DNA from 2 places in the Streptococcus australis genome. Region 1 is predicted to be linked to the other one. Evidence: predicted binding sites of a transcription regulator. Region 1 holds the regulator's gene; the other holds the start of a gene.
The links. Region 1 encodes CtsR, which represses protease genes until heat stress. Its sites were predicted from a motif close to TTGGTCAAAAAAGGTCAAANA; they were not measured.

Region 1 (12,275 bases):
ACACTGACGCTTTGCTCGCTGGATTAAATCGATATGCCCCTGATGGAGAGGGGCAAAGGTCCCAAATACTACTGCTATTTTCTTTTTCATACACGCTTTCTTTTTTATAATTTTCTATATTTTTGTTTTTCTATGTTTTTATTATATACTATATTTTTGTGTTGTCAATAGTTTTTATTATTTTTTATAAAAAGGTTCCAAAAAAAGAATCAGGATTGCTCCTGACTCTCCATTTTTAAGAAATATCAAATTTTAATTGACCAGCTTTGACACCAATCTTGAGAGTCTTACCTGCTACCAGTTCTCCCTTGAGAAGGAGTTCTGCTAACTTGTCTTCCACCTCTGTTTGCAGTGTTCTGCGAAGTGGGCGGGCTCCCATTTCTGGATTGTAACCGTGACTAGCTAGCAACTTCAGTGCCGAAGTCTGCAGTTTCAAGTCGATGCCTTTCTCTGCTAAGCTAGAAATTAATGGTTTAACCATGATCTTGACAATTTCCTGCATGTGGTCGCTATCCAAACTGTGGAAGACCACCTTTTCATCAATACGGTTGATAAACTCTGGTCGATAAGCTTTTTTCAACTCTTCGAAGATTCGTTTTTCCATATTTTCCTGGTCAAAACGAATGTCCTTGGCCCCAAAACCAACTGTCTTATCATCGCGAAGAGCCGTCGCACCAAGGTTTGATGTCATGATGATAATAGTATTTGAAAAGTCAACCTTGCGCCCCTTGCTATCTGTCAAGACACCGTCGTCCAAGACTTGCAAGAGGACATTAAAGATGTCTGGGTGGGCCTTCTCGACCTCATCAAAGAGAAGAACGGAGTATGGTTTGTTGCGAACCTTCTCAGTCAACTCCCCACCTTCTTCGTAGCCCACATAACCCGGAGGCGCTCCGTTGAGACGGCTGGCTGCAAATTTCTCCATATACTCACTCATATCAAAGCGGATAAGGGCTGATTCGTCATCAAAGAGAACTTCTGCCAAAGCCTTGGCCAATTCGGTCTTACCGACACCCGTTGGTCCCAGGAACATAAAGGAACCAATCGGACGTTTGTGACTGCGAATACCTGACTGGTTACGACGAATCGCACGGCTAATACTTGAAACAGCTTGATCTTGACCGATGACACGTTTGTGGAGTTCTGCTTCCAAGTTCAGATATTTCTTAGCATCTGTTTGCGTCAGTTTTTGGACTGGGATACCTGACAAGCGGCTCAAGGTGGTCAAAATATCAGATTCTGTCACCAAGTCTTTATAGACAGGCAATTCTTGTTCTTTTGCGATTAGCTGACCTGCTTGTTTCCACTTACCATCCATCAAGGCCTTGTCAGCTGGACTCAAGTCGGATTCGTCTGCTTTCACATGCTTTGCCTTATTTTGCACTGTTGCCGCTGCTTCGTCCAAGAGATCGATAGCAGAGTCTGGCAAGTGACGACTAGTCAAGTAACGATGAGCCATCTTGACAGCTGTTTCAACCGCTTCATCTGTGATTTGCACACGGTGATGTTTCTCATAAGTCGCCTTCAAACCCTGTAAAATAATCATACTGTCGGTCACGCTTGGCTCTTCAATCGTCACTTTGGCAAAACGACGAGAAAGGGCCGCATCTTTTTCGATGTGCTTTTGGTATTCTTCCTGAGTGGTTGCACCAACAGTTCTCAAAGTTCCACGAGCCAAGGCTGGCTTCAAGATATTGGCTGCATCCAGAGTCGAGTCAATACCGCTACCAGAACCCATGATGGTGTGGAGTTCATCGATAAAGAGGATTACTTTGCCATCTTCCTCAATATCCTTGATGATATTGTTCATGCGCTCTTCAAAGTCACCACGAAATCGTGTTCCCGCAACGACATTCATCAAATCAAGTTCTAGAACACGCATCTTTGCCATTTCCGTAGGTACATCCCCACTAGCAATACGCTGGGCAAGGCCAAGGGCCAGAGCTGTTTTCCCGACACCAGCATCTCCAACCAAGACCGGATTGTTTTTGGTCTTTCGACTCAAAATCTGAATCATACGTGAGATTTCCTTGTCACGACCGATAACTGGCTCTAACTTGCCAGAGCGCGCTTGCTCCGTCAGGTCATGCGTGTAGTCCTCTAGACCACCACTTGGATTCTGTGGCATGCCCATCATATTGGCCATGGAATTTTGCTTATCAGAAACCGTGCGATGACGTTGACGCAAAGCCTTGAGGTCTTCACGAGTCCAACCAGCACGTTCCTCTAAATTGCGACGAAGAGCAGCAATTCTGACCTGATCTTTCTGGTCTTCATAAGAAAAGCCTGCTCTCTCCAAGATGCGAGTTGCCAAGGCATTGCCGTCATGCAAAATCGCATAGAGGACATGCTCTGTCCCTAGCACCTTTGCGTGGACCACTGAGGCCACATACTCTGCTTCTGCAAAGAGAACCTCCAAACGATGGGAAAAGGGCAATTCCGTAAAGGTTTCGTCTTGGCTATAGTCCGTTTCAGTCAGTTCTAAAGCAACCTCTTCTAAACGGTCCATCTCGTATGGGTAATCATTTAGAGTCGCACCTGCCACACTGTAACTGTGATTGGACATGGCAATCAATAAATGCCAAGACTCTAGATATCGAGCTCCAAAATGGCTTGCAACCATGTAGGCACTTTCGATACATTCATTCAATGCTTTTGAATAGTTCATCTTACTTCTCTTTTCTATCTACCTCTTGTAATAGCTGTCGGAGCATATTGGCACGGACAACTGAGGATTCTTCCCCTAGGACACGATCCGTTGCTACTGAAGTCAGCAAGGTCATCTCCTGCTTGGTCATCAAGTCCTGCTCAACCAAAAGCTGGAGAATATCTTCATAAATCTCCTGACTAACTCGCTCACCAATCGAGTAAAGCAAATCGCGGAGCATCTCATGATGATTGGAAAACTCAATCCGGCCTATGCGAATGTAGCCTCCGCCACCCCGCTTGCTCTCAACCAAGTAACCTCTGCTTTCAGTAAAACGTGTCTTGATTACATAGTTGATCTGACTCGGCACAACCTGAAAGGTATCTGCCAACTGGCTCCGCTGCAATTCCACGATACCAGATTGGTCTAAAATTGCCTTGATATAGGCTTCGATATGATCTGATGTATTTTTAAATCTCATAGTAAATCAAACTCCTTCTTTGAACCTTGACTATCTTTGACTATTATACCGAAATTTTTGATTTTTTTAAAGGAAAAGGGAGCAAGTAAAGAATAATCTTCACCAACTCCCTATTTTTCTAAGTATTTAATCCCAATTCCGCCAAGATTTGACGCTTATAGGCAATTTTTTGGACTTCCTTGTCTTCGCTCTGGGACCAATCTAGTTTAACTTCAGAAACAATCTGTCCAGGCCGATTTTTTAGAATATAGATGCGGTCACTGAGGTTGAGGGCCTCCTCGATACTGTGTGTGATGATGAGTGTCGTCAGCTCTAGTTGCTTGTGAATCTCCAGATACCAAGCGTGAAGTTCCATCTTGGTCATCTCATCCAAGGCACTAAAGGCCTCGTCTAAGAGAAAGAGTTTGTGCCCGAAAAGGTAGGTGCGGAGTAAGGCCACACGCTGACGCATCCCTCCACTGAGTTCGTGAGGATACTTGTCCCTTACAGCTGTCAACTGGAAGGTCGCAAGAATTTCATCCGCTCGGGCAATGGCTTCTGCCTTATCAACCTTTTGAATCAAGAGGGGCAGGATAATATTGCCAAGGACTGTCTTATGCTCCAAGAGGAGATCCTTTTGTAACATATAACTCACGCGACCTTTGGGATTTTCCTCGCCGTCAAGGACAATTCTTCCCGACTGGACCTCTAAAATCCCTGCGATTAGATTAAAGAGGGTGGTTTTGCCTACACCACTAGGACCTAGGATAGAAACCACTTCACCCGAAGTCACCTGCAGGTTAATATCCTCTAAAATCTTATCATCGTCGTAGGCATAGCTTACGTGTTCTAGTCTAATTTCTGTCATTATTTTACAAATTCGTTAGTGAAGCCTTTGTCAGTCAAGTCTTCTTTGAGGATACCATTTTCTTTATCCCATTTGTAGAAGGCATTCCAGCGAGTGGCGTCAAACTGTCCCCATTTTTCCTTGTCACTTGCATATTCTTTTGACAAGTATTTTTGAGATTCGATGACAAAGTCACGTTTTTCCTTAAGTTCAGGTGCATTCTTGATAAGAATATCCGCAGCTTCTTCTGGATGTTCCATGGCATATTGGTAGCCTTTTTTGATGGCTTGGATGACTTTGCGAGCTTCTTCTTTGTTGTCTTTGAGATAGTCGTTGTTTGCGATGATGACTGGTGAGTAGTAGTCAAACTCCTTGACATAGTCTTTCAAGTACATGAAGTTAGCGTCTACGCCTTGAGATTTGGCAAGAATACCATCCCAACCGTAGTATATCCAAGCAGTGTCAAAGACGCCATTGGCAATCGGTGTGATTGAGTTTGAGTCGTTGTTTGGTACTTTTTCGACCTTTTCAAAGTCTCCACCTTGAGATTCTACTAAGGTTTTCAACATAGCAAGCTCAGTCGGGTCATTCCAAGTTCCGTATTTCTTCCCAACCAAGTCCTTTGGACTGCTTACATTGTCAGATTTACGAGAGATGATTCCTGATGTATTGTGTTCTACGATAGCGGCAACAGCAGTAATTCCTGCCCCTTTTTCCAATTTCTTAGCCATGTAGTCTTGGAAATACACTGCAAATGGTGCCTTGCCATTGATTACCAAGTCAGATGAGCTTTCTTCTGGTGGCAATTTCAAGTCAACATCCACTCCAGCTTCTTTGAAATAACCTTTTTCCTTGGCAACATAAAGCCCTGTGTGGTTGGTATTTGGGGTCCAGTCTAGGATAAAGTCAATTTTCTTAAGTTCTGCTTCTTTGTTGTCCTTAGAAGCAGTTCCTTGCCCACAGGCCACAAGCACGACAGCTACAAAAGCTGTTACAAGCGTTAAAAACACTTTCCATGTTTTCTTCATTTTCATTTCCTCTTTTCTTTTTCTAAAACATCCTTATCTTAGGGACGTTTCCATTTAATAACATATTTTTCACTAACATCGACCAATTTCATACCCAAAAGGCTGATAATCGATACCAGAATAATAATAGCAAACATGGTATCATACTGAAACAGTTTTTTAGACTGAATCATATAAACACCAAGACCTTCAAACCCTCCCAACCACTCAGATACCACGGTTGTGATAAAGGCGTAGGAGACACTGACCCTCAGACCTGCATAAAAGTAAGGCAGGCTAACCGGGATTTTAAAATGCCACAGGATTTGCCAAGGGTCTGCTCGCATCAGACTAAACAAGGTCAGCATATCCTTGTCACAATGTCTAAAACCGTCCAAGATACTAACAATGATAGGGAAGGTTGTCGTCAGAATAATCAAGACAATCTTGGGTAAAATCCCATAACCCAGCCACAAGACCAAAATTGGGGCTATAGCAATGGTTGGAATGGTCTGGATAACCACCATCATAGGATAAATCAGGTCATTGAGCCAAGTCAAACTGTCCATAAGCACAGCCATGAGACAGGCAATCAAGACTCCCAAGACTAGACCCAGTAAAGCCACTCTCAAGGTCGCCCAGCTATGGTACCAAAGAAATTCTCTGTCACGAACAAAGGCCTGGAGAATTTCAAGAGGGGTCGGCAGGATAAACTTGGGTAAAAGTTTGAATATTCCTGCTAACTGCCAGACCGACAAGACTCCTATAAAGCCCAAAAGACTAATGTGTCGTCTCAGTATACTTTTCAAGTTTCTCATCAATACTTAAAATCTCTCCTACATTTATTTTGACATTGGCAAAGACATTATCTGCCTCCTGCCCTGCCACTTCTAGCGCTTCTTTGAGAATGCGCATGAGCTCATCAAACTCTCCTTCCAAGACCGTTTCAAAGGGTGTCACCACCATAGTCACAGATTGAGCTTGCAGATAAGCAATCACCTGATCGATAATAGCAATTCGATCAATCCCCTGTGATAGGGGCAAGACTTGCAAGGCAATGCTTGCTTTCATAAAAACCTCCTCTTCTCAGGTTTCCTTTTGACAAAAAGAAAAACCTCTACCATATATACGGAAAAGGTGCAGAATTCGACTAAGTATCCTTCCCTACGCTGGCATTACCCAGATCAGGTGCGGTCGAAGTTTAACACTTCCTCTCAGACTGTACACAGACTCCCGTATATTATATGGACATATGATAACGTAAATAAATGGATAAGTCAAGGAAACTGCTTACAGAAAACCATGAAAAAGAGCTTGAAGGCAAATGCTTCAAACTCTTTCATAACTTTCTTATTTAGCCTCGTACCAGGTTGCTCCTTCATTCTCATCAGCAATGAGTGGTACACTGAGCTGGATGGCTTCTTCCATGGTTTGTTTCACTAGAGCTTTGACGGCTGCTAGTTCTGATTTCGGAACTTCAAGGACGATTTCATCGTGCACTTGCAAGAGCATCTTGGTCTGATAACCGCCTTCTACCAAAGCCTTATCTAGCTGAATCATCGCAATCTTAAGAATATCTGCTGCCGAACCCTGAATAGGAGAGTTGATCGCTGTCCGCTCTGCAAAACCACGAATATTGAAATTTCGCGAATTGATATCTGGCAACTCACGACGACGCTTGAAGAGAGTCTCTACATAGCCCTTATCACGTGCTTCACGCACCACCTCATCCATGTAGTTTTTAATACCTGGGAAGCGTTCAAAGTAAGTGTCAATGTAGGCTTTTGCTTCCTTACGGCTGATGCCCAGATTATTAGACAAACCAAAGTCTGAAATCCCGTAAACTACTCCAAAGTTCACAGCCTTAGCATTACGACGATCGTTTGGAGTCACATCCTCAGGACGTTCAATTCCAAAGACCCGCATGGCCGTCGAGGTATGGATATCTGCTCCCTCTTGGAAAGCCTTAATCAGATGCTCGTCTTTAGAAATATGAGCCAAGACTCTCAATTCAATCTGTGAATAGTCCGAGCTGAGTAGCACGCTATCCTCCCACTCAGGCACAAAGGCCTTTCGAATGAGGCGACCTTGTTCCAAACGAACAGGGATATTTTGTAAGTTTGGATCCACACTAGACAGACGCCCAGTCTGAGTCAAATCCTGCACATAGCGCGTGTGAATCTTGCCATCAGCCAAAATCCAGTCCTGCAAACCAATCACATAGGTAGATTGAATCTTCGCAATCTGACGGTAATCGAGAATTTTCTTAACAATTGGCGCAATAGGAGCCAGACGCTCTAGCACATCCACGGCTGTCGAGTAACCTGTCTTGGTTTTCTTAGTGTATTCTAGAGGAAGACCAAGCTTTTCAAAGAGCAGTACTCCCAACTGCTTAGGAGAGTTGATATTAAACTCCTCACCAGCTAGTTCGTAAATCTCTTGAGTGAGTTGCTCAATGACGACCTCATTTTCAGCCTGCATCTCAAACAGAGTTTCTTTTTTGACTGTAATTCCAGCGATTTCCATCTTGGCAAGGACAAAAGCCAGAGGTTGCTCCATGTCATAGAGGAGATCTAACTGTCCATGTTCACCGAGTTTTTCAAGTAAAACAGGCTCAGTCTCAACCAATACAGCAACCTTGCGAGCCAAGTGCTCCAAGAATTTCTCTCTCTCAGGGATAGCTTTCTTGGCACCCTTACCGTAGAAGGTCTCATCATCGACCAAATAAGTCTGTCCATAGAGATTCGCAATGGTTGAAATTTCATTGTTCTCGACTGTTGAGAGTAAGTATTTTGCCAAACGGCTGTCAAAAGCAGGTGCCTGGAGATTCAAGCCCAAGCGATTTAAAAGAACCTTAGCTTTCTTAAAGTCATACACTTTCAGAGGCGTTTTTTCTAGAAATTCCTTGAGAATCGGCTCCTGCAAGAGCTCAAGTTTATCTGTAGCGTAAAGTTTATCCCCACAAGACCAAGCAAAACCAACCAAGTCATCTGTATGGTAATTCTCACCAAAAAGCTCAAAGTGGAAGATAGAGTCAGCACTAAGCATGTCATGACTGACTTGGTCAACGATAGTGAAATCCAAACTTTCAGGCACATCTGTTGATGACACATTTAAAGCTTGTTTGAGCTGTTTGAAGCCCATCTCATCGTAGAATTTCCCGAGATTTTCCACATCTGGTCCATTATAAACCAAATCCTCCAGGCCAATCTCAATCGGTGCCTGAGTCTCAATAGTCGCCAAGGTTTTAGACAGGAAGGCTTGTTCCTTGTCATTGATGAGATTTTCCTTCATCTTGGAAGCCTTCATCCCATCAATATTTTCATAAATCCCCTCTAGTGAGCCGTGTTCTAGTAAGAGCTTGATACCCGTCTTTTCACCGATTTTCGTGACACCAGGGATATTATCAGACTTATCCCCCATAAGGGCCTTAAGATCAATGAACTGAGCTGGTGTGAGACCCATCTTTTCCATGAGATAGTCTGGCGTAAAGGCCTCAAACTCAGCCACACCTTTCTTGGAAATCTCAACCACCGTATGCTCATCCGTCAACTGGATCAAATCCTTGTCTCCACTGACGATTGTCACATCAAAAGAATCCTTCTCAGCCAAGCGACCTAGGGTCCCGATGATATCATCGGCTTCATACTGGGGTAGCTCATAGTGGCGAATCCCAAGATGATCTAGCAACTCACGAATGAAGGGAAATTGCTCACGAAACTCATCTGGAGTTTTAGCACGACCACCCTTGTAGTCTGCATACATCTCTGTTCGAAAAGTCGTCTTACCTGCATCAAAAGCTACCAAAACATGACTGGGCTCAACACGCTCCAAGACGTGATTCAACATGAGTTGAAAGCCGTAGATTGCATTGGTATGAAGGCCATTAGCATTTTTAAAACGATCCAACTGCTGATAGAGCGCAAAAAAAGCTCGAAAGGCAACAGAAGAGCCATCAATTAATAATAATTTTTTCTTGTCCATACACCCATTATAAAGGAAAGCGTGGAAAAATACCATCGGAAAGAATAGGCAAATGGTCGTGAAGTCCTCTTTTTTATATTCTTTCTAGATTCTAGCTCCGTTACTATCTACTCGATAGCCATCCACAGTGGTATTCACTGCTAAAGCCCCTGAAGCATTGACGTAGTAATACTTTCCTCCTACTTGGAACCACTGACTAGACTTCATAGCCCCTGAACTCTCCAAATAATACCATGTCCCGTTTTCCTTGAGCCAACCTGTCTGCATCTCCCCCGATGCCTTTAGGTAGTACCAATGCGAATTATCCTTTACCCAACCTGTTGACATAGTCCCGTTTTCTTTGAAGTGATACCAACTGCCATTTATTTTCTTCCAACCAGTTGCGAGTTTCCCGTTCTCACGGTAATTCCAAATACCGTTTTGCTTCTTCCAACCATTCTCCAGCGATTCTGTTTCCGTATGCTGGACGTATCTTCTCGTTCCACTATAGGATAGGTAGCTGAGCCATTTATAACCGTCTTTTTCTACGATTTGGTCGTAGCTAACATTTTCACCAGGATAGTAGTAGTCAATAACTTGTGCTGTACTTGACGGCTGGTTTCGAATGGCAGACTTTTGAGTAAACGTATGAGTCCCACTAGACGCCAACTCTGATCCTATAGGACTTCCAGTTCTACCACCATTCCCTACCAAGTCCTTAAAATGGATAAAGCCTGTCATGGAGCTAGCTTTTACGCTTCGACGATTGTATTTCTCCCTAACACCATAGTTATACTCTTCAATCTCAATCGTATCCCCTGATACATTTGACACCCAAGCCACATGCCCATAATAACCTTCTGTAGACCAAGCAATAGATCCAACTTCTGGCTTACTATCAACACGATATCCTTCTCGCCTTGCCCGATGCCCCCATTCATTTGCATTACCGTAGGCAGGCGGAATTTCAAAGCCATTTACACTACTCAAACGAAAGGCCGCAAAAGAAGTACACTGACGAGAATACATCCGCCACTGATCGATTTCAACACTACCATTTTTGTAGTGAAGTGGATAATCATCTCCACGCGCTACACTGTCAGCCTGAACCGATTCCCCACCAAACAAAAAAGTACTCGTAACGAACAAAGTAGCCAGCCCTACACCCAACTGAATATATCCACTCTTCTTAACTCCTGATTTTAAAAACGTCATTCATTCTCCTTAATAATATAAATTTCCGAGGTTACCCTCGTTTATACTATTCGGGAGAAAAAGAAAAAAGTGAGCTCAGCTCACTTCGTTTTATTCTTGGTCTAGATAATGAATCAAATTCTTCTCTGTTAAGATATCTGAGTAGGTGAAGGATTCAACATAGACATTGGCTTGTTTGTCGCCCTCGACATCCCCAAATTCAACGATAAATAGGGATGGATAAACCTCAATTAGCTTACCCAATCTATTTTTTTGGCGCTTACGGCCATTCTCCAAAGTCATTTCTACGACTTGTCCCTCATGCGCCTTGATCTCTTCTTTGATTTTTTTCATCTTGGCTACATCTGTAAATGCATCTGACATCTTATGCCTCCCTCTTTGAGATACTTGAAAATTTATTGTATTCTTTTTGGAAAATCAATTCCACCGTTCCACGAGCTCCACTACGGTTTTTCTCGATGATAACCTCTACCTTGTTATTTGGAATTCCTTCCTCTTCTTCACCCGCACGATCATAGTAGTCGTCACGGTATAGAAAGGCTACGATATCCGCATCCTGCTCAATGGAACCCGATTCACGAATATCAGACAAGACTGGTCTCTTATCCTGACGCTGTTCCACACCACGAGATAACTGACTGAGAGCAATAACTGGAACCTTTAGCTCCTTAGCTAGGATTTTTAACTGACGAGAAATTTCAGAGACTTCTTGTTGCCGGTTCTCACGACCAGTCCCTGTGATAAGCTGTAGGTAGTCTATCAAAATCAAGCCTAGATTGCCTGTTTCTTGAGCTAGTTTACGTGAGCGCGAACGAATTTCCGTGATCCGAATTCCTGGAGTATCATCGATATAGATACTCGCGTTGGCTAGATTTCCTTGAGCAATGGTATACTTTTGCCATTCCTCGTCGGTCAATTGACCCGTACGGATAGAATGGGATTCCACCAAGCCTTCTGCCGCCAACATACGGTCTACTAGGCTTTCTGCACCCATTTCCAGTGAAAAGATAGCTACCGTCTTGTCCAACTTGGTTCCGATATTCTGAGCAATGTTCAAAGCAAAGGCTGTTTTACCAACCGCAGGACGAGCTGCTATAATAATCAGTTCCTCCTCATGCAATCCGGTCGTCATATGGTCCAAATCACGGTAACCTGTCGCAATACCTGTAATATCAGTTGTTTGTTGTGACCGAACTTCTAGATTCCCAAAGTTGATATTCAGAATATCTCGGATATTCTTGAAACCACTACGATTGGCGTTTTCGCTAACATCAATGAGTCCCTTTTCAGCTTGAGCGATGATTTCATCCGCAGGCTTAGAAGCTTCATAGGCTAGGTTGACAGACTCTGTCAACTTAGAAATCAAGCGACGTAGCATAGACTTTTCGGCTACAATTTTAGCATAATACTCTGCATTAGCTGAAGTTGGTACAGAGTTGACAATTTCAACAAGATAGGACAAGCCACCAATATTTTGCAGTTCTCCTTGGCTATCCAAAATCGTCCGAACTGTTGTCGCATCAATTGCTTCACCACGATCTGACAAGTCCACCATCGCTTGGAAAATCAACCGATGAGCATACTTAAAGAAGTCTCGAGAATCAATGTATTCCCGTACAAAAACGAGCTTACTCTCATCTATAAAAATAGCCCCCAGAACAGATTGTTCTGCCAAAATATCCTGAGGTTGAACTCGTAGTTCTTCTACTTCTGCCATCCGACTTTCCTTCCTTTTACAATCTTGTCAAGAAGTTGTAAACTTACCCTTCCTTTACACGAAGATTGATGACACTTGTAACATCTTGGTAGATCTTCACTGGAACATCAATCAAACCTACTGCTCGAATTGGTGCTTTTACTTGAATGTGACGTTTGTCAATCTTGATACCAAATTGCTTTTGCAATTCTTCCGCAATTTTCTTGTTGGTGATAGAGCCAAAGGTACGACCATCTGGTCCAACCTTTTCAACAAACTCTACAACAGTTTCTTCTGCTTCAAGCTTGGCCTTGATGGCCTTTGCTTCAGCAATCATCTCTGCATGAGCTTTTTCTTCAGATTTTTGTTTTCCACGCAACTCACCCACTGCTTGAGCAGTCGCTTCCTTGGCCAAATTCTTTTTAATCAGGAAGTTTTGA
Region 2 (12,275 bases), 1.2 Mb from region 1:
TTAAAGCCTCCTCACCTAGGTCAGTTAAATGATTTTCCTCACTGATCCACTTCTTTTCTTTACATTCCTTGAGAAGGTTATTCACCGCCCCTAAAGAGATGTCTAGCTGTTCAGCCAATTGTCTCTGCGTAAAGTTTTCGTCTTTATGAGTCAACAAAAAACGTAAAAGTTTAAATTGTTTTTCTGATAGCATATCTTCAGCCTCTTTTGTTCAATATTGTTATTTACTTAATTATATAATGAACAAATGCTTTTGTCAAGTTAGATTCCATATCAAGAAAACGGATACTCAAATCAATTCCATCAAAATAGCGGTAAAACAAAGAAAAAGCCCCAAATTTGGAGCTCTTCAAATTCATCTACAAAACAATCCACTGGATTTTGATGATTGCTTACGCAATCTTTATCTGCCAACTAAAACAATCCACTGGATTGTTTTAGCCACCTAGGTATGCTTTTCTGACTTCATCTGATGCTGCGAGTTCTTTTCCTGTTCCTGATAGGACAATCTTTCCTGTTTCAAGTACATAACCTCGGTCAGAGATAGCAAGGGCCTTGTTAGCGTTCTGTTCAATTAGGAGAACCGTTGTTCCTTGCTTCTGAATATCTTGGATGATATCAAAAATTTCTTGGATAAAGATCGGGGCAAGTCCCATTGACGGCTCATCCAAGAGAAGGAGCTTAGGTGTTGACATGAGCGCGCGTCCCATAGCCAGCATCTGCTGTTCACCACCTGAAAGAGTTGCCGCATCTTGGTTTTTGCGTTCTTCCAGACGAGGGAAACGTGAAAAGACTTTTTTCAAGTTGGCTTGATTTTCTTCACGATTTTTCTTTAAAAAGGCTCCCATTTCTAAGTTTTCCATAACAGTCAATCCTGGAAAAACATGGCGTCCTTCAGGAACTTGTGAAAGGCCACCTGCCACGATTTTTTGCGCTGGTATCTTTTGAATTTCTTTTCCTAAAAATTGAATTTTACCAGCACTTGGACGAACCAAACCTGAAAGGGTGCGAAGAATGGTTGTTTTACCAGCACCATTGGCACCAATCAAGGAAACAACTTCACCTTCATTAACCTCGAAACTTACATCACGAACTGCTTGGATCATACCGTAATGCACAGAGAGGTTTTCAACTTTTAACATAGACATTAGGCTTCACCTCCTAGATAAGCTTCGATAACGCGTTTGTTGTTCTTGATCTCATCCGGAGTACCATGAGCAATCAAACGACCATATTCAAGAACATAGATACGCTCAGTAACTTCCATAACCAAGTTCATATCGTGTTCGATGAGCATGATGGTAATTTTAAATTCGTCTTTGATACGGCGAATCAATTCTGTCAATTCAGCTGTTTCTTGTGGATTCATCCCAGCTGCAGGTTCATCCAAAAAGAGGATTTTAGGTTCGGTTGCCAGAGCACGAACGATTTCTAATCGACGTTGTTGGCCATAGGCCAGATTCTTAGCAAGAGTATCTGCGTCACCATCCAAATCAAAGATTTTAAGCAAGTCCAAAGCTTTATTTTTTAATTCTTCCTCATTCTTATAGAAAGCGGGTAGACGTAGAAAGCTCGCAAGGACATGTTGTTTATGATGATTGCTAAACGCAATCAAAACATTTTCCAAAACTGTCAGATCCTTGAACAAACGAATATTTTGGAAAGTACGACTGAGTCCAAGTGAAGCAATCTTATAAGGAGTTTTCCCATTTAGGAGATGACCATCTAGTGTCACAGTACCTTCGCTTGGTTCATAAACACCCGTCAAGAGATTGAAAAGAGTTGTTTTACCAGCCCCGTTTGGTCCAATCAGACCAACCAATTCTCCCTCGTTCAATTCAAGAGTGACATCTCCAACAGCTGTTAGGCCGCCAAAATGTTTGGTTAACTGTTTAACTTCAAGTAATGCCATTAGTTTTGTCCCTCCTTCTTAGATTTTTTAAAGAAACGTGATAGACTCAATTCCCATGTCCCAAGAAGTCCACCTGGTCTGAAAATCATCACCAATACAAGAGCCAAAGCGTAGATGATCATACGTACGCTAGCTACATCTTGAAGGAGCATATTTAAAATTCCTAAAACAATCGCTGAAACGATGGTACCTGTAATAGAACCAAGTCCACCAAATACAACGATAATCAATACGTTGATGGAATTAATAAAGGTGTAATCTTTTGGCACAACAGATCCGATAAAACCAGCCTGAAGTGAGCCAGCAATACTTGCTGTAATAGCACCAAAGACAAAAGCGATAATCTTGATCTTTGTAGTGTTTACCCCAACGGACTCCGCAGCAATCTCATCCTCACGAACAGATAGAGTAGAGCGTCCGATTGGACTGCGTAAGAAGTTGAGAGTTGCAATAGTTGTGATCACCACAAATAGATAAACCATTTGCCAGTTGGTAAAGTTTGGAATACCCAAGATACCAGCGGCACCGTTGGTCAAACTTCCACCATTAATGATAAAGATACGAATGATTTCTGAAACACCTAGTGTTGCAACAGCCAGATAGTCCCCCTTCAAGCGTAGAGTTGGAATCCCAACAAGCAAAGCTACTGCACCAGAAATCAAGGCACCCAAGACCATTGCTTCAAAGAAGGCACCATAGGTTGGTGATTTTGAGCCAATAATCGCTGCTGCATAAGCTCCAATCGCCATAAAACCTGCATGACCAAGTGAGAATTGTCCTGAAAAACCGACAATTAGGTTCAAACCTACTGCAAGGATGATATTAATCCCAATTTGTTCTAAAATTTGGATATGGAATAGATTGAGAACACCAGCAGAAACCAGTACACTGATCAACCCATAACCCGCTAACAGAAGGAATAACCAGAGAATATTTACTTTAAGATTTGTCTTCATTGTTTACACCTTCTCTTTCACATTCTTACCAAGGATACCTGCAGGTCGAACAATCAGAATCAAAAGTAAGATTCCATATACGATAGCATCACGGAAATCAGACATACCGAAGGCAGTTGCAAATGTTTCCAACAAGCCAATCACAAATCCCCCTAGAGCTGCACCAGGAATAATCCCGATACCACCAAGAACGGCCGCAACGAATGATTTTAGACCTGGAGTCACACCCATCAAAGGTTCAAGAGAGTTGTAGTAAAGGGCAATGAGAACACCTGCCGCTCCAGCAAGGGCTGAACCCAAGGCAAATGTAAAGCTGATAGTACGGTTTACGTTGATTCCCATCAATTGAGCCGCGTCACTATCAACTGATACCGCACGCATGGCTTTCCCCATTTTTGTTTTTTGAACAATCACTTGCAATAAAATCATCAGGAGTAAGGAAACTGCTAAAATCATTAACTGGACGTTTGTCAAGCTGATTGGCCCCAAATCATAGCGAACTGTTTGAATGGCTTGAGGAAAGGCACGAGTATTGGCACCGACTAAGTAAACCATCCCGTATTCCAGTAGGAAAGACACTCCGATGGCAGTAATCAATACAGCAATACGTGTAGAGTGTCGCAAAGGACGGTAGGCAAGAAATTCAATCACAACACCAAGTAGTGCGGTTCCTACCATTGAAATAATCAAAGCTAAAAAGAAATTCATTTGGAAAGAATTAATCAAAAAGTAACCAATAAAGGCTCCCATCATATAAATATCACCGTGGGCGAAGTTGATGAGTTTGATAATTCCATAAACCATGGTGTAACCCAGAGCCAAAAGTGCATAAACACTACCCAGAATTAAACCATTCACAAGTTGTTGGAGCATAGCATTCACTCTTTTCTATTGTTATTTTTTAGAAAATTTCTCAATTTTCACAAGTTCATAAACATCGAAACAGGGAGTGAGTCAAAGGCTCATTCCCTATTTCAACTACTATTCTTATGTTATGGTTTTACAACTTCTGCTGCTTCCACTTTACCATTGTTCATGGTCATCATGTAAGCCGTTTTCACTGTGTTGTGGTCTGCATCGAAGCTTGTTTGACCAGTTACACCTTCAAAGTCTTTTGTTTTAGCAAGGTTATCCTTGATCTCACCTGAGTTTTTAGCACCTTTTGCTGCGTTTGCTACAAGGTGAACTGAATCATAAGCCAAGGCTGCAAATGTTGAAGGTTCTTCATTGTACTTAGCACGGTAAGCATCAAGGAAGGCTTTTGCTTTAGCTGAAACTTCTACAGTAGTTGAGAAGCCTGAGATAAAGTAGATGTTTGATGCTTTTTCAGCAGTTGCTTGTTGCACAAACTCTTCACCGTTGAATCCATCACCACCAACGATTGGTTTGTCAATTCCCATACCACGCGCTTGGTTTACGATTTTACCAGCTTCAGTGTAGTAACCAGGAACAACGATAGCGTCAAAGTCTTTCCCTTTCATTTTAGTAAGGGCTGCTTGGAAGTCTGTGTCACCTGCTACGAAAGTTTCATCTGCAACGATTTCACCTTTGTAAGATTCACGGAAAGCTTTGGCAATACCTTTAGCATAGTCGCTAGCGTTATCTGTGTACAAGACAACTTTTTTAGCATTCAATTTGTTTGTTACATAGTTAGAAATAATCTTCCCTTGGAAGCTATCCTGGAAGGTTCCGATAAATAGGTAATCTTGACCTTTGGTCAAACCATCTTGAGTAGCACTTGGTGAAATCAATGGCACTCCAGCTTTAGTAGCGTTAGCTACAGCTGCGGCAGTTGCACCAGATGTCGCAGGTCCTACAATAGCTGCTACTTTTGATTGGGTAACAAGGTTTGTTGTAACAGAAGCTGCTTCAGCAGTTTCAGATTTGTTGTCTTTGTCTACAACTTCGATTTGTTTTCCATCGATACCACCAGCAGCATTGATCTCATCAACCGCTAGCTGAGCACCTTTTTGCTCAGAAGTACCGTAGGCAGCAACCGCACCAGTTTCTTCAAAGTTGAAACCGATTTTGATAGTCTTTTCATCAACTGGGTTACCAGTTGTATTTGACGCTCCTGATTTAACCTCTCCACAGGCAGCGAGAAGAGCTACGCTAGCAAGAGCCACAAAAGATAGGGCAAATTTTTTCTTCATTTTTAATCTCCTTATAGTTGTTTCAAAAATAGTATGTTAAGAATATACCGAATTATCAGAAAATTGTCAACACATTTATTTAATTTTTTAAATGATAACGTTTTCCTTTTCTCGATAGAGATTGCCAACAAAGGGAGTCTCTAACTCTTGAATATGACAAGGCCTTACCTTTTTGATAAATCGTTCCTTAGCTAATTTCTCAACCAAGCTTTCTAGATTCTCAGTCGGAACATAAAGTTGCAGGTAACGATGCTTTTTGGAATGATAGAAAACATCTCCATATTCCTGTAGTTTTTTTGCATCTCTGTTATAGTAAAGATAGATGATTAATCCTGATCGGTTTGTCTTTTCAAACATGAGGAATCCTCTTTCTAAGAAATCTTATCCTATTATATCAAAAAAAGCAAACCCCGTCGAGTTTGCTTTCATGCTTTATTAGTTCAAAGAATTGTTAGCCATGATTTCATCAATGAAACCATACTCAAGTGTTTCTTGGGCACTCATCCAGTAATCACGTTCAGCATCTGCATGAATTTGCTCAACTGATTTACCAGAGTTATCTGCAAGAATTTTCTCCAATGTCTTACGGGTTTTAAGCAAGTGTTCTGCAGCGATTGCCATATCTGTTTGTTGGGTACCGCCACCTGTTCCACCCATTGGTTGGTGAATCATGTACTCTGCATTTGGAAGCATGAAGCGTTTGCCTTTTGCTCCACTTGATGCAATAACAGTTCCCATAGATGCAGCCATTCCCATCACGATAGTTTGGACATCAGCCTTGATAAAGTTCATAGTGTCAACGATTGCCAAACCAGCTGACACAGAACCTCCAGGTGTGTTGACATAAAGGTAAATATCTTTTGTGCTATCTTGGGCATCCAAGAAAAGCAACTGGGCAATAACTGAGTTAGCCATATTGTCTTCGACTGGACCTGTCAGCATGATGATGCGGTCTTTCAAAAGACGGGAGTAAATATCATATGAACGTTCTCCACGACTTGTTTGTTCAATAACTACAGGAATCATTCATTTCTCCTTTAACTTCTATTTTTATTAGTCATATGACTGAAGATATGACTATTATAATATTTTAGTCAAAAAAGGTCAAATCTTTGCTCTATACTATCGACAGAACCAAAAATTCAACCTCCTCGCGAAATTAGAGACATCCTCTAATTTCATCTTCAAAACTCTATCTGAGTCTTATTTGGTACCGAACAAGCGGTCTCCAGCATCTCCGAGACCTGGGACAATATAGCCATGTTCGTTCAAACGTTCATCCAAGGCTGCTGTAAAGATTTCTACATCTGGGTGAGCTTCTTGAAGAGCTTTCACTCCTTCTGGAGCAGCTACAAGGCAGACAAACTTGATGTTTGATGCCCCACGTTTTTTAAGGGAGTCAACAGCCAAGATAGCTGAACCACCTGTTGCCAACATTGGATCCACTACAAAGATTTGACGTTGGTCAATGTCCTCAGGCAATTTCACCAAGTATTCAACTGGTTGAAGGGTTTCTTCATCACGGTACATACCAATGTGTCCAACTTTTGCTGCTGGAACCAAGCTCAATAGTCCATCGACCATTCCGATACCTGCACGCAAAATTGGGACAATCGCCAATTTTTTACCAGCCAATTGTTTTTGAACTGTTTTTGTGATTGGTGTTTCGATTTCCACATCTTCAAGTGGAAGATCACGAAGTACTTCATATCCCATCAACATTGCAATCTCATCTACTAGCTCACGAAAAGCTTTTGTAGAAGTGTCTGTACGACGCAAGATTGACAATTTGTGTTGAACCAGAGGATGATTAATGACTTCAAGTTTTCCCATTTTCTGAATTCCTTCTTTCAATTTATTCTTCTTATTATACCAAAAAATGGTTTAAAAATCTCTCTAAACCATTCATTTTTTATAAATTCTAAATGACATTGGCTTCCTGGATAGCTCTTTGAACAGTTTCAAGCGGCAAATGCGTCAGCTCGGTCCCTTTTTCTTGATAGAGGTATTTGGCATAGTCGTCCATACGATACTGATTGATATAGACTACACGTTCGCAACCGACTTGTAAGAGTTGTTTGGTACAGTTCAGACAAGGAAAATGGGTCACATAAGCTGTAAATCCTTTCGGAACCCCTCGTTCGGCTCCTTGTAAAATGGCATTGACCTCAGCGTGAAGGGTTCGGACACAGTGTCCTTCAATGACTAGACATTCGTGGTCGATACAGTGCTCCGTTCCTGATACGGAACCATTGTAGCCTGTTGAAATGACTTTATTGTCCTTGACTAGGACAGCTCCTACTTTGGCGCGTTTACAAGTAGAACGATTGGCAATTAGTAAGGCTTGAGCCGCAAAGTACTCATCCCAAGCCAGTCTTTTTTCTGTCATAAGTCTTCTCCTTTTCCTCTATTTTTTGAAAAATGGCAAGCGCAAATCAGCAATCTTTTCAGCTGGAACCTTCATGCCATCCTTGATCCACTTGAGTAGAACCGATACGATGGCAGAACTCCAAAAGGAATGAAGATAGCTGCTGACGCCTTTTGATTTTCCGTGGTATTTTTCCAGAAATTCCTGCATAGCTTGGACAAAAATCCTTTCCAAGTGGTAGTCCAGAGCAAGTTGGATAACCTTAGCTTCCTTCTTAGCTGCTCGGAAAAGGTGAACCCAGACCAGATAAAGGTCGGTTTTAACATCGTAGTGGCTCAACTGTTCCATGATATTATGAACACTGCGTTTGAAAACACTGTCTAAAATTGCTTCTTTAGAGTCATAATTGCGATAGAAGGCAGCTCGAGAGACACCCGCCCGCTTGACCAACTCTGAAATACTAATCTTAGCCAAGTCTTTTTTTTCCAGAAGTTGCAAAAGAGCAGTCTCAATCGCTTCTCTGGTCAAGAAATTGGATTCTTGATTTGATTTTCTGAGATTTTCAAGAGATTTTTCAGATATTTTGCGTTCAGACATAACAATTTCTTTCTACTTGTGACAACAGAGAGGTGGTACTTTTGTTTCAAGAACTTTCATGATATAATTGTAAAAAAAGACAGAACCTTTGTCAATGTATAAGTGACAAAGATGGAGAATTTCTATGACTTGGAAGATTGTGGCTGACTCGGGTTGTGATTATCGTCAACTAGCAACTCCTGCTATCGATACTGAATTTGTTAGTGTTCCTTTAACCATTCAAGTAGCTGATCAGGTCTTTATTGACGATGCCAATCTCGACATTGATCACATGATGGGAACTATGTATGCGACTTCTGAGGCTTCAAAATCTGCCTGTCCTAGCCCTGATGATTACTTGCGTGCATTCGAAGGTGCCAAGCATATCTTTGTCGTTACCATCACTGGTGCTCTTTCTGGTAGCCATAACAGTGCACAGCTCGCTAAAAATATCTACCTTGAAGAACATCCTGACACTCAGATTCATGTTATTGATAGTTTATCTGCGGGTGGGGAAGTTGACTTGATTGTCGAAAAAATCAATGAATTGATTGATCAAGGACTTTCTTTTGAAGAGATTGTTGAAGCTATCACAGCCTACCAAGAAAAAACGAAGTTGCTCTTTGTCCTCGCCAAGGTTGATAACTTGGTAAAAAATGGCCGTTTGAGCAAACTTATCGGTACAGTCGTTGGTCTTCTCAACATTCGTATGGTCGGAGAGGCGAGTAATACTGGAACCCTAGAACTGCTCCAAAAGGCTCGTGGACCCAAAAAATCCCTTCAAGCAGCCTATGAAGAACTCATCAAGGCTGGTTATGCTGGTGGCCGTATCGTCATGGCTCACCGCAGCAATGAAAAATTCTGTCAACAATTGTCAGAACGCTTGCTGGAAACATTCCCCCAAGCTAAAATTAGGATTCTTCCAACATCTGGTCTATGCAGTTTTTATGCAGAAGATGGCGGACTTCTCATGGGATATGAAATTGACTAATAATCATGACCACCCGTCTAACGGGTGGTTTGCACCAGGGCTATAAGCCCAAATTACCAGCCAGCGCCTAAAGACGCTGGCTTTCACGTTGTTCAAGCCTTATTGCTCTTGACTCGTCACTTGCCTCTCAAAGAGGCTTTAGTATTACTTACCACTATCCCTAAAGGGATCCTCATATTCTTTTACACTCATTTTATCTAGTGCTATATCATGCTTTACTCGTTCTCGAATTTTTATACTCGTGAAGAAATCATCCACTGGATAATTTCTTTAATCTTGAATATATTTCTTAATTATGGCTTCGTTAAGTCCTACTGTACTTACATAATAACCTTCCGCCCAGAAATGCCGATTCCCAAACTTGTACTTGAGGTTGGCGTGTTTATCAAACATCATGAGTGCACTTTTGCCTTTTAAATACCCCATGAAACTCGAAATACTTATCCTTGGTGGAATACTTACTAACATATGTACATGATCAGGCATTAAATGGCCTTCGATAATCTCAACACCTTTATAACTACATAATCGGCGAAATATTTCTCCCAAACTGCTTCGATATTGATTATAAATGACTTTTCGTCTATACTTAGGGGTGAACACAATGTGATATTTACACATCCACTTTGTGTGTGATAAACTATGTGCCTTTTGTGCCATATTTTTCTCCTTTCGCTTTAAAATTGGCTTGAACACCTTTATTGTATCGCGTTTGGAGTTTTTTGGTATAACCTTCGACGCGCACCCGCATAGCGGGTGGTTTATTTGTCTCGCACCTAACGGAGCGAGACGGACTAATAGTCACATAATAAAACAGACAAGAGATGCAAAACATCTCTTGTTTTTTGTGGTACAATATTCTTATGAAACACTTTGATACTATTGTTATCGGTGGGGGACCTGCTGGCATGATGGCTACGATTTCCAGTAGCTTTTATGGTCAGAAAACTCTACTCATCGAAAAAAATCGCAAACTTGGAAAAAAATTAGCTGGAACAGGCGGGGGACGTTGCAATGTGACCAACAACGGAACTCTAGACGACCTACTAGCTGGCATCCCTGGAAATGGACGCTTTCTATACAGTGTCTTTTCCCAGTTTGATAACCATGATATCATTAACTTTTTCACGGAAAACGGTGTTAAACTAAAGGTTGAGGACCACGGACGTGTCTTTCCTGCTAGCGACAAATCGCGGACCATTATCGAAGCCTTAGAAAAGAAAATCACTGAGCTAGGAGGTCAAGTTGCTACTCAAACGGAGATTGTTTCAGTCAAAAAGATAGACGACCAGTTTGTCTTGAAGTCCGCGGACCAGACCTTCACTTGTGATAAACTCATTGTCACAACTGGTGGAAAATCCTATCCTTCTACAGGTTCGACCGGATTTGGTCACGAGATTGCCCGCCATTTTAAGCACACCATTACCGAGCTTGAAGCCGCCGAGAGCCCATTGTTGACTGATTTTCCACATAAGGCCTTACAGGGAATATCCCTAGATGATGTGACCTTAAGCTATGGCAAGCATGTCATCACTCATGATCTACTCTTTACCCACTTTGGTTTGTCCGGCCCTGCTGCTCTGCGTATGTCTAGTTTTGTCAAGGGTGGAGAAGTTCTTTCACTGGATGTCTTACCTCAACTTTCTGAGAGCGACTTGGTGGCATTTCTAGAAGAAAATCGGGAAAAAACCTTGAAAAATGCTTTAAAAACCTTGTTGCCAGAACGCTTGGCAGAATTTTTTGTGCAAGAATATCCTGACAAAGTCAAACAGCTAACTGAAAAAGAACGTGACCAGCTTGTCCAATCTATCAAGGCTCTCAAAATTCCTGTCACTGGTAAAATGTCATTGGCTAAGTCCTTTGTGACCAAAGGTGGTGTTAGTCTCAAGGAAATCAATCCTAAAACCCTTGAAAGTAAACTGGTACCTGGCCTTCACTTTGCAGGTGAAGTACTAGATATCAATGCCCACACAGGTGGTTTCAACATCACTTCTGCCCTCTGTACTGGCTGGGTGGCAGGATCAAATTTAATCTATAAATGATTTAGTATCTAAGGATGTTAGATAAGAAAGGAGCTATTTTGGAACATATTATTTTACTAAGAGGCGTTACTCCTAATGGAAAAAATGCTATCCCTAGAATGTCTTATCTAGCAGATATCTTGACAGAGGCTGGTTTTAAACACGTTCGAACTTATATTCAAAGTGGAAATATCATTCTTGAAAGTGACTTAACCCTAGAAGAAATACGAGAACAGGTTCATGCTCTAATAAAGGAAAAAATTGGTGCTGACTTAAAAATGGTAATCAAGAATAAAAGTGATTTTACGAAAATTGTCCATGAAAACCCATTTAAAGAAGGCTATCTTCATGATCGTGTACATGTGATTCTTTATCAGGGATTTATCCAAAGTCTGTCACTAGAAAAATTGAAAGCTGACTATGGCGAGGAAGAAATTTGTCTAGGCGATCACTGTCTCTACCTCTATCTCCCGAGAACTGCAAAACGAAAAAAGCTCAATACCAACTATCTTGAAAAGCTTTTTAATGTAGATTTGACCATGCGAAAGTTAAACGTGGTAGAAAAATTGCTAACAAAATAAGTGAAAGAAAATGAACAAAAGAGAATCAGTCGAATTTGTCAACATGTGCATGATTAAAAACGGAAACAAGGTTCTGGTCCAAGACCGAGTTAGTCCTGACTGGCCTGGTATTACTTCTCCTAGCGGGCATGTTGAACGTGGCGAATCCTTTGTCGATGCTGTCATTCGTGAAGTGAAGGAAGAAACGGGTCTAACCATTTCCAAACCCCAACTCTGTGGTATCAAAGATTGGTATGATGATGAGGATTACCGTTATGTTGTCCTTTTTTTCAAGACAGAACACTTTACTGGTAAACTCCAATCTTCAGACGAAGGAAAGGTTTGGTGGGAGGATTTTGAAAATCTATCTCAACTAAAACTAGCAACTAAGGATATGTCCGACATGCTTCGTGTATTTATAGAGGAAGATCTGAGTGAATTCTTTTACTACAGAGACGGTGATGACTGGCTTTATGAGCTAAAATAAAAGAGCAGAAGAAAATGACCTGAGCTTCAAAATTTAACTTTTGAAGCTCAGGTCATTTCTTAGTTCTTTTTAATCTGATAATAAGTAAGGTCCGCAACATAGTCTTTTCTCTCCACACCATTGGCAATGGTTTTTAGATAGGACATTCCAGCCTTCTCCATCACACGACCTGAAGCTGGGTTGAGACTGGCATATCTTGCTCTGACCTTTTGAAATCCTGCTCGAGTAAAACAGAAGTCTAAGACAGCTTT

Region 2: a site for CtsR is predicted at 6,112-6,132, ahead of clpP (ATP-dependent Clp protease proteolytic subunit ClpP). Genes of this name have one in related genera too.

Annotation. Positions count from the first base shown of each region.
Region 1 is NZ_LR594040.1:1,879,092-1,891,366, forward strand. Features, by position in the region: gene FGK98_RS09635 (AAA family ATPase) at 1-90, opposite strand, end outside; gene FGK98_RS09640 (ATP-dependent Clp protease ATP-binding subunit) at 236-2,668, opposite strand; gene FGK98_RS09645 (CtsR family transcriptional regulator) at 2,670-3,128, opposite strand; gene FGK98_RS09650 (ABC transporter ATP-binding protein) at 3,247-3,975, opposite strand; gene FGK98_RS09655 (ABC transporter substrate-binding protein) at 3,975-4,982, opposite strand; gene FGK98_RS09660 (ABC transporter permease) at 5,021-5,779, opposite strand; gene FGK98_RS09665 (thiamine-binding protein) at 5,742-6,032, opposite strand; TPP riboswitch at 6,106-6,208, opposite strand; gene polA (DNA polymerase I) at 6,312-8,945, opposite strand; gene FGK98_RS09675 (SH3 domain-containing protein) at 9,030-10,139, opposite strand; gene FGK98_RS09680 (Veg family protein) at 10,230-10,502, opposite strand; gene dnaB (replicative DNA helicase) at 10,504-11,856, opposite strand; gene rplI (50S ribosomal protein L9) at 11,900-12,275, opposite strand, start outside.
Region 2 is NZ_LR594040.1:639,062-651,336, reverse strand. Features, by position in the region: gene FGK98_RS03220 (phosphotransferase) at 1-193, opposite strand, end outside; gene FGK98_RS03215 (ABC transporter ATP-binding protein) at 438-1,148, opposite strand; gene FGK98_RS03210 (ABC transporter ATP-binding protein) at 1,148-1,912, opposite strand; gene FGK98_RS03205 (branched-chain amino acid ABC transporter permease) at 1,912-2,868, opposite strand; gene FGK98_RS03200 (branched-chain amino acid ABC transporter permease) at 2,872-3,741, opposite strand; gene FGK98_RS03195 (ABC transporter substrate-binding protein) at 3,861-5,021, opposite strand; gene FGK98_RS03190 (YlbG family protein) at 5,109-5,378, opposite strand; gene clpP (ATP-dependent Clp protease proteolytic subunit ClpP) at 5,457-6,047, opposite strand; gene upp (uracil phosphoribosyltransferase) at 6,225-6,854, opposite strand; gene FGK98_RS03170 (deoxycytidylate deaminase) at 6,943-7,410, opposite strand; gene FGK98_RS03165 (TetR/AcrR family transcriptional regulator) at 7,429-7,986, opposite strand; gene FGK98_RS03160 (DegV family protein) at 8,111-8,956, shown strand; partial or broken gene tnpA (IS200/IS605 family transposase) at 9,101-9,616, opposite strand; gene FGK98_RS03150 (BaiN/RdsA family NAD(P)/FAD-dependent oxidoreductase) at 9,820-10,998, shown strand; gene FGK98_RS03145 (DUF1697 domain-containing protein) at 11,037-11,558, shown strand; gene FGK98_RS03140 (8-oxo-dGTP diphosphatase) at 11,569-12,024, shown strand; gene FGK98_RS03135 (GNAT family N-acetyltransferase) at 12,084-12,275, opposite strand, start outside.